4 regions of the Enterobacter sp. E14S genome follow, and region 1 is predicted to be linked to each of the others. Evidence: predicted binding sites of a transcription regulator. Region 1 holds the regulator's gene; each other region holds the start of a gene.

Region 1 (2,205 bases):
CTGGCGGCGATGGAAGGGCCGCTGAGCGATGACACGCTGCGCAACTGGCCGTCGCTGGTGCTGGAGGATACGTCCCGTTCATTGCCCAAGCGTATCACCTGGCTTCTGGACAACCAGCGGCGGGTGGTGGCCCCTGACTGGGAATCGTCGGCGACGTGCCTCAGCGCCGGGCTGTGCGTCGCGATGGTGCCCGTTCATTTCGCGCGTCCGCGCATCGATACCGGAGAGTGGGTTGAGCTGACGCTGGAGAATCCGTTCCCGGATGCGGCCTGCTGCCTCACCTGGCAGCAAAATGACGTCTCGCCTGCGATGGCCTGGCTGCTGGATTATCTGGGAGACAGCGAAACGCTAAACCGGGAATGGTTACGGGAGCCAGCGTAGCTGGCCCCGTAAAGCGATTAACGACGGTAGTCGCGGAACGGACCGTCCGCTACGGAACGGCGTTCGATAAGACGCGGGTGAACTTCAATGGACTGCGACTCTTCGCGCTTGTTGACGATCCTGTCCATCAGCATGTTGAAGGCCGTTTCGCCCAGCGAATCTTTCGGCTGGTGAATGGTGGTCAGCGCCGGGGTGAAGAAGCGCGCGTTACGCACGTTGTCATAGCCAATCACGGAAATATCCTGCGGTACGCGCAGGCCCAGCTCGTCGGCAGCGCAGAGCGCGCCCATGGCCATGATGTCGCCTCCGCAGAACACGGCGGTCGGACGGTGCGGCTGGGAGACGATCTGCTGCATCGCGCGGTAGCCCGACTCCGGCTCAAAGTCGCCCTGCACAATCCAGTTTTCCGGCACGGTGATCAGCGCTTCTTCCATCGCTTTCATAAAACCGGCCAGACGGCCCGCGCCGGTGTTGCGCTCCAGCGGACCGGGGATCACGCCAATCTCGCGGTGGCCGCGTTCGATCAGATAACGACCGGCCATATAGCCGCCTTCAAAGGCGTTATCGATAACGGAATCGGTGAAGTCTGCGCGCGCTTCGCCCCAGTCCATCACCACCATCGGAATATGGCGATACTCTTCCAGCATCGACAGCACGGATTCCGGATACTCGGAACACATCACCAGCAGGCCATCAACGCGCTTTTGCGCCATCATCGACAGGTAGGCACGCTGTTTTTCAATGCTGTTCCACGCGTTGCCCAGAATCAGGGTATAGCCTTTCTGGAAGCAGTTCTTTTCGACCGCTTCAATGATCTCGGCAAAATAGGCCGCTTCACTGCTGGTCGCCAGCAATCCAATGGACTTGGTGTGATTAACCTTGAGGCTACGCGCAACCGCACTTGGCGAATAGTGCAGCTCTTTGATCGCTGCCCAGACGGCGTTGCGCGTCTCTTCCGCCACAAAGCGGGTTTTGTTAATTACATGTGATACGGTTGTAGTGGAAACGTTTGCGCGTTTTGCTACGTCTTTAATTGTTGCCATTAAATGTCACTCCAGACCATATCCTAAGCTCCTGAAAAACCTGAAGGTAAACGTTTGCCTTCTCTCACCCTTATCTCGCAATGTTGAATTGCGGCACGCCGGGAAAACGACACGGGACGTCAGGAGGGGGTCAATGGCCGGTACGCTAATAAATTTAGCGTGGAATTTTGTCCTATCTTGATGAAAAGGGGAAGAGGTAAAGTGGTTATCAGTATAAATCCAGGAAGATTTTTGACGTAATCTGTGCAAAAATGAGCAAGCTCACTTTTCGTGTGGGGATTAAAAGGAGAAAAATTGATGAGTTCCGATCTTAAGTTTTCGCTGTTCACCACCGTTGTTGTGCTGGCTCTGATTGTTGCGGCCGGTCTGACGGCTGCGCTGCACTGATTTACGCGGAGGGAGAGCCTTCTCCCTCCCGACTCCCCGGATTGTTACTTCTCTGGCAAAAATCTTTTGCCATTTTGTTAACTTCTCATTTTTTGTGATTGATGTCATGCTTTCCGCTTCTTTGTTCTGTGTCACCACATGACACGGCATCCGGAGTTGACGCATGAAAATCAATTTTCCCCTGCTGGCCCTGGCGATTGGCGCTTTTGGGATTGGCACCACTGAATTCTCCCCGATGGGGTTACTGCCTGTTATTGCCCGGGGCGTAGATGTCTCTATCCCTGCGGCAGGGATGTTAATCAGCGCCTACGCTATCGGCGTGATGGTAGGGGCGCCGCTAATGACGCTTCTTCTTTCGCACCGCGCGCGCCGCAATGCGCTGATTTTCCTGATG
Region 2 (2,205 bases), on a different contig from region 1:
CCACCCCAACCGGTAGAACGGACGTTTTCGTTCATCCATACCAGTTTCGCGTCGTCGTTCCACTGACCGCCGTTGTGCCAGTAACGCGCAACAACAGAGTAGTGCCAGTGATCGTAGTTCAGCGCCAGAATGTGGCTTGAGGCGATGGAATTGTTGGTACGCTGCTTGATACCGTTCTCTGCGTAACCGCTCTTATCGCCCAGCTCTGAACCCCAGTCGAAGTTGGTGAAGCCGATATAGCTCAGGTTACCGCCCCACAGCTGAGTGATTGGCACAAAGTATTTCACTTTGAAACGGTAGCCATCCCACTCATTCTGGTTTTCGGCACCGTAGTTCTGCCACTGGTATTTCGCGTACACGTTCAGGGACAGGCTCATTGGCAGGCCGGTGTCAACGTCGGTACCCAGACCCATATACCAGGTGCTCTGACGACCAGACTCGTTGCGCCCCATGTCGTAGATATAGTTGTTCGCGAAGTACCACTCTTTGAACGGGCCGAAGCTCAGGTCTGTGCCGGTCAGCTTGTCGATGGAGAAGCGCGGTTCGATCTCCATGAACAGTGGAGAACCGTGGTTCCAGATACCTTTAGCCTGCGAGTTACCGCCGAAGAAGACCGGTGCATCCATATAGCCGTAGAAATCAAACCAGTCTTTCTTGGCGAATGCTTCGTACTCCAGGTAGGTATCGTTGCGGATCTGAGGTCCGAAACGGGTGTGGTAGCTGCCTACCACGTTAACGCTCTGGTGCCACCAGTCGGAGAGGTATTGTGGTTTATCGTTTTCCGCTGCGTTAACAGTGAAAGAAGAGGAGAGTGCCAGTACAGCGCCAGCTGCGAGTAATGTTTTTTTCATAATCATGCCACTGATTGAAATTCCCTTCCGGGAGTGAAAAATGCGCGAATTGCGTTTCTAAATATTTCGTGTTTCTGCGGTGCCTATTATAGGAATCCCTGCTCACAAAAATATGTGTTGTTTCACATATCTCTCACACGCGTAATCGATTGCGTTCACGTTTGCGTACTTTAAACGGGCGGGATTGTAGCGGCAATCATTTATGTTGCCAATCCATACGAAATGTAAATGTTAGCGGAGTGACATTGCACTCCGCTAAAGGGAGGGTTATTGCGCGGCGGGCTGGATATCGTGAATGCGGATGAAACCTAACCGATCCGGAGTGAGTCCGTTAAGCTGCAGCGGAATGTCAATATCGCTTGGAGCCAGCACGCTGGCCGGTGCGGTGAACAGCTGACTGTTAACATTCACCTCCTGGTAGCTCTCAGTGGTGCCCTGGATCTGTCCCCATTCGACGGTGCCGCTGAAGGCGGGCAACGGATCGTTGGACTCACCCTGAATGCGTAATGTTGCGCGAGTACCATTTGCATTCGCCGCCACATTCACCAGAGACATTTTTAGCGTGCCAATCTGACTATTGAGACGAGCAGGCGTATTCGCTCCCGGGAGCAGATAAACCCCGCTGCTGGATTTGGCATTTAGCGCGTTTTGCTGGGTGATCTTCACCGTTTCTTTGTTCAGTTTGTCCATCGCCGCATTGAGCGTGTTCACGCTCTGTTTCATCTGACGGACTTCGGTTTGCTGTGCACAGGCGCTAAGGGTGAAGAGGCTCCCCACCAGCAAAATTTTAAGGTAACGTCTTGTCATTGCGTTTATTTCCTTGAAATAACGGATCGCCTTAATGGTAGCCAGCCTCGACGTGTCAGACATAGATCCTTTGTCTCAAAAAGCTCTTCCTTTGTTGTCAGGCCAGATCAGGGTAAAATGAAAATTAGTTAACCACATAACAGGGATACCGTATGCATTGCCCATTCTGCTCCGCTGTGGATACCAAAGTCATCGACTCTCGTCTTGTGGGCGAAGGGTCATCCGTACGCCGTCGTCGGCAGTGTCTGGTGTGCAACGAGCGTTTCACGACCTTTGAGGTTGCAGAGCTGGTAATGCCGCGCGTGGTGAAAAGCAACGACGTGCGCGAGCCGTTTAACGAAGAGAAACTGCGCAGCGGGATGCTGAAGGCCCTGGAAAAACGTCCCGTCAGCGCGGATGACGTTGAGATGGCGTTAAACCACATAAAATCTTACCTTCGTGGTTTGGGTGAGCGTGAAGTGCCAAGCAAAATGATCGGTAACCTGGTGATGGAGCAGCTGAAAAAGCTCGATAAGGTTGCCTATATCCGCTTCGCCTCGGTCTATCG
Region 3 (2,205 bases), on a different contig from region 1:
TCCAGCGCACAGTTCAGCGCCGTCTGGCCGCCCATGGTTGGCAGCACCGCGTCCGGACGCTCTTTCTCGATGATTTTACGCACAACTTCCCAGTGAATCGGCTCGATGTAGGTTGCATCAGCCATTTCCGGGTCGGTCATGATGGTTGCCGGGTTAGAGTTTACCAGGATTACGCGGTAACCCTCTTCACGCAGGGCTTTACACGCCTGCGCGCCGGAGTAGTCGAATTCGCAGGCCTGGCCGATGACGATCGGGCCAGCGCCAAGGATCAGGATGCTTTTTATGTCTGTACGTTTTGGCATTGTCTTCTCGGCTCCTGATTATTTAGCGGTCTTACGGTATTGCTCGATAAGTTCGATGAAGTGATCGAACAGCGGCGCGGCGTCGTGTGGGCCCGGGCTGGCTTCCGGGTGACCCTGGAAGCTGAATGCTGGCTTATCGGTACGGTGGATACCCTGCAGGGTGCCATCGAACAGCGACTTATGGGTCACGCGCAGGTTAGCCGGCATAGAGGCTTCATCGACGGCAAAGCCGTGGTTCTGCGCGGTGATCATCACCGTGTTGTTGTCGATGTCTTTCACCGGGTGGTTACCACCGTGGTGGCCGAACTTCATCTTAACGGTGTTCGCACCGCTCGCCAGCGCCAGCAGCTGATGGCCAAGGCAGATACCGAATACCGGGATGTCGGTTTCCAGGAAGGACTTGATAGCGGCGATGGCGTAATCGCACGGCGCCGGGTCGCCAGGGCCGTTGGACAGGAAAATACCGTCCGGATTCATCTTCAGCACGTCTTCGGCAGACGTTTGTGCCGGAACTACCGTCAGGCGGCAGCCGCGGTCAACCAGCATGCGCAGGATGTTGCGCTTGGCGCCGAAATCGTAGGCCACCACGTGAAACGGCAGCTCGCTCTCTTTTTTCGCTTCCGGCAGGTCGCCTTCCAGCGTCCAGCTACCCTGAGTCCAGCTGTAGGCTTCAGCGGTCGTCACTTCTTTCGCCAGGTCCATGCCGTTCAGGCCCGGGAAGGCTTTCGCTTTTTCCAGCGCCAGCGTCGCATCGAGATTATCACCCGCGATGATGCAGCCGTTCTGTGCACCCTTCTCGCGCAGCAGACGCGTTAACTTACGGGTATCGATATCGGCAATCGCCACGATGTTATGGCGCTTCAGGTAAGAAGAGAGGTCTTCGGTATTGCGGAAGTTGCTTGCAATCAGCGGCAGGTCACGGATGACCAGGCCTTGCGCATGTACCTGAGAAGATTCTTCGTCAGGCGCATTGGTGCCGACATTGCCGATATGAGGATAAGTAAGAGTAACGATTTGGCGAGAATAGGAAGGATCAGTGAGGATTTCTTGATAACCGGTCATTGAAGTATTGAAAACGACTTCCCCAACCGCCGAACCCGTTGCCCCTATGGCCCGACCGATAAACTGGGTTCCGTCTTCCAGAACCAATAGCGCTGACTTAATCAAAACACCCTCCAGAGAATATTCACTCACTTTATTTGCATATTAATTCATAGCATGTCATGGATCAATGCAAATGTGTTGCCAGCGGATTTTTGGCAAACGGCGGCATTCTGGGGATTTGGTGGGTAAAAGTCAACTTAAAACGGATATTTTGTTTACTCTTTTGCAAGCCTGGCGAGTGGAATGCGGCTTAAGCGACAAAAAGATCAGGTAAATCACTGCGGAAAACGCTTGCGTGCCAGGTTTAATGAAAAATGAGCTAGCGCAGCACTATAAAGTGGACCAAATGGTCAAAATTTACATTTCAGTAACGTTAAAACTCTATAAGAGATAGATATTTAGAGCATTAAGCAAAAATATACCATGAAATAGATAAAATAAAAGGGCAATAAAATATTGCCCTATGCAATCAAACAATTACGACTGCAATAACCACATCACGATGGGTAATAATGCTTACAAATTATTGAGATCGAGCACGTCTCGCATATCAAAAAGGCCGTTTTTCTTGTTTTTCAGCCACAAAGCGGAACGTACCGCACCGTTGGCGAACGTCATTCGGCTGGAGGCTTTATGCGTAATTTCGACGCGCTCGCCAATATCGGCGAACATCGCCGTGTGTTCGCCGACGATGTCACCCGCTCGCACGGTTGCAAAACCAATGGTGCCCGGCACGCGTTCGCCGGTGTAACCTTCGCGGGTGTAAACCGCGCAGTCTTTTAAATCTTTATCAAGTGCA
Region 4 (2,205 bases), on a different contig from region 1:
TTGGCGATAGCCGTTGGAGTGGCCCCCAGACCAAACCCGCAGTGACCCGCCGCCAGTACCGCCGCATCGTAGTTTTTGCCCATCATGCGCCAGGTCACGAACATGGCGTACAGCGCCATAAACAGCGCCTGTACCGCCAGAATCGCCACCATCGGCAGCGCCAGCGAGGCCAGCTCCCACAGCTTGAGGCTCATCAGCGCCATCGCCAGGAACAGCGACAGGCAGACGTTGCCGAGCACCGATACCGCCCGTTCAAACACGCGGTAGAAGCCCATCAGCGCCAGACCGTTGCTCAGGATCACCCCGATAAACAGCACGCAGACAAACGTCGGCAGTTCAAATGCGGAACCCGCCAGCCATTGCGCAATCACTTTGCCCACGGTCAGGCAGATGGCGATCATCGCAATAGTTTCAATCAGCACCAGCGAGGTGATGCTGCGGCCAACGTCCGGCTTTTCGAAGGCGGTCGGCACCAGCTCATCGTCCGGCCTGCCGTTCGGCGTGGTGGAGTGCTTCACCAGATACCGCGCCACCGGGCCACCAATCAGGCCACCCAGCACCAGGCCAAAGGTCGCACAGGCCATCGCCACTTCCGTCGCGTTTTCAAACCCATAGCGCTCGATGAACAGCTTGCTCCACGCGGCCCCGGTTCCGTGACCGCCCGAAAGGGTAATCGACCCCGCCAGCAGACCCATCAGCGGATCCAGCCCCAGCAGCGTTGCCATGCCGATGCCGATAGCGTTTTGCATCAGCAGCAGCCCCACCACCACAATCAGGAATACGCCGAGCACCTTACCGCCCGAGCGCAGGCTCGCCAGGTTGGCGTTCAGGCCGATAGTGGCAAAGAAGGCCAGCATCAGCGGGTCTTTCAGGGACATATCAAAATCGATTTCCCAGCCCATGCTTTTTTTCAGTATCAGCAGGGCCAGGGCCACCAGCAGACCACCGGCAACGGGTTCAGGAATGGTGTATTTCTTCAGAAGGGAAACGCTATGTACCAGCTTGCGACCAAGCAGAAGAACCAGCGTTGCGGCAACAAGGGTCGACAACGTATCGAGATGAATCATAAAAGGCTCCTGTAATGCGCGTGTTCCATACACACGCGGCGTTATCCTGGGCCGGGTTGCGCTCTTCATGAGCCCCCGGCGCAAAAAGTGTAATTTTTTTTCCCCACGCGTTGTAGAAAACCTGCTTACAGCGGCAGATTTTCTTCCCTTTTTTGCTGGCAATCGTTTGCTTTTACCAGGTGGTCAGATAAAATGCCCGCTTTTCCACCGTGGGATTGCCGCCGATGTCCGTTAACACCATAGAGTCGCCTGATGCGCAACCGATTGCGCAGAAGCAAAATAGCGAACTGATTTACCGCCTTGAGGATCGCCCGCCGCTGCCGCAAACGCTTTTCGCCGCCTGCCAGCATCTTCTGGCGATGTTTGTTGCGGTGATCACCCCGGCGCTGCTGATTTGCCAGGCGCTCGGTTTACCGGCGCAGGACACGCAGCACATTATCAGCATGTCTCTCTTCGCCTCCGGCGTGGCCTCGATTATTCAAATTAAAGCGTGGGGGCCGGTGGGGTCGGGATTATTGTCGATTCAGGGCACCAGCTTTAACTTCGTGGCACCGCTTATCATGGGCGGTACGGCGCTGAAAACCGGCGGTGCGGATGTCCCAACCATGATGGCGGCGCTGTTCGGCACCCTGATGCTGGCCAGCTGCACGGAGATGGTCATCTCCCGCGTTCTGCATCTGGCTCGCCGCGTTATCACCCCGCTGGTTTCTGGCATCGTCGTAATGATTATCGGCCTGTCGCTGATTCAGGTGGGCCTGACCTCCATTGGCGGCGGTTATGCCGCAATGAGCGACCACACCTTTGGCGCGCCGAAAAACCTGCTGCTGGCGGGTGTCGTGCTGGCGATCATTATTCTGCTTAACCGTCAGCGTAATCCTTACCTGCGCGTCGCCTCGCTGGTGATCGCTATGGCGGCGGGCTACCTGCTGGCGTGGGCGCTGGGCATGCTGCCGGAGAACACCGCGCCGACCAACAGCGCGCTGATCACTGTCCCCACGCCGCTGTACTACGGACTGGGCATCGACTGGGGCCTGCTCCTGCCGCTGATGCTGGTCTTTATGATCACCTCTCTGGAGACCATCGGCGATATCACCGCCACCTCCGACGTCTCCGAGCAGCCGGTGTCCGGCCCGCTGTA

What was found. Region 1 encodes PurR, which represses purine synthesis genes. Its sites were predicted from a motif close to CANGCAAACGTTTGCNTG; they were not measured.
Region 2: the regulator PurR is predicted to act here: its motif matches at 990-1,007, upstream of ACZ6J2_RS13045 (nucleoside-specific channel-forming protein Tsx).
Region 3: the regulator PurR is predicted to act here: its motif matches at 1,687-1,704, upstream of carA (glutamine-hydrolyzing carbamoyl-phosphate synthase small subunit).
Region 4: the regulator PurR is predicted to act here: its motif matches at 1,223-1,240, upstream of gltS (sodium/glutamate symporter).

Annotation. Positions count from the first base shown of each region.
Region 1 covers NZ_JBVODQ010000001.1:172,414-174,618, forward strand. The annotation lists gene punR (DNA-binding transcriptional activator PunR) at 1-381, shown strand, start outside; gene purR (HTH-type transcriptional repressor PurR) at 399-1,424, opposite strand; gene cydH (cytochrome bd-I oxidase subunit CydH) at 1,722-1,811, shown strand; gene ACZ6J2_RS00885 (MFS transporter) at 1,975-2,205, shown strand, end outside.
Region 2 covers NZ_JBVODQ010000005.1:121,488-123,692, forward strand. The annotation lists gene ACZ6J2_RS13045 (nucleoside-specific channel-forming protein Tsx) at 1-851, opposite strand, end outside; gene ACZ6J2_RS13050 (SadB/YajI family lipoprotein) at 1,119-1,658, opposite strand; gene nrdR (transcriptional regulator NrdR) at 1,811-2,205, shown strand, end outside.
Region 3 covers NZ_JBVODQ010000010.1:86,121-88,325, forward strand. The annotation lists gene carB (carbamoyl-phosphate synthase large subunit) at 1-302, opposite strand, end outside; gene carA (glutamine-hydrolyzing carbamoyl-phosphate synthase small subunit) at 321-1,469, opposite strand; gene dapB (4-hydroxy-tetrahydrodipicolinate reductase) at 1,923-2,205, opposite strand, start outside.
Region 4 covers NZ_JBVODQ010000011.1:114,876-117,080, forward strand. The annotation lists gene gltS (sodium/glutamate symporter) at 1-1,067, opposite strand, end outside; gene xanP (xanthine/proton symporter XanP) at 1,292-2,205, shown strand, end outside.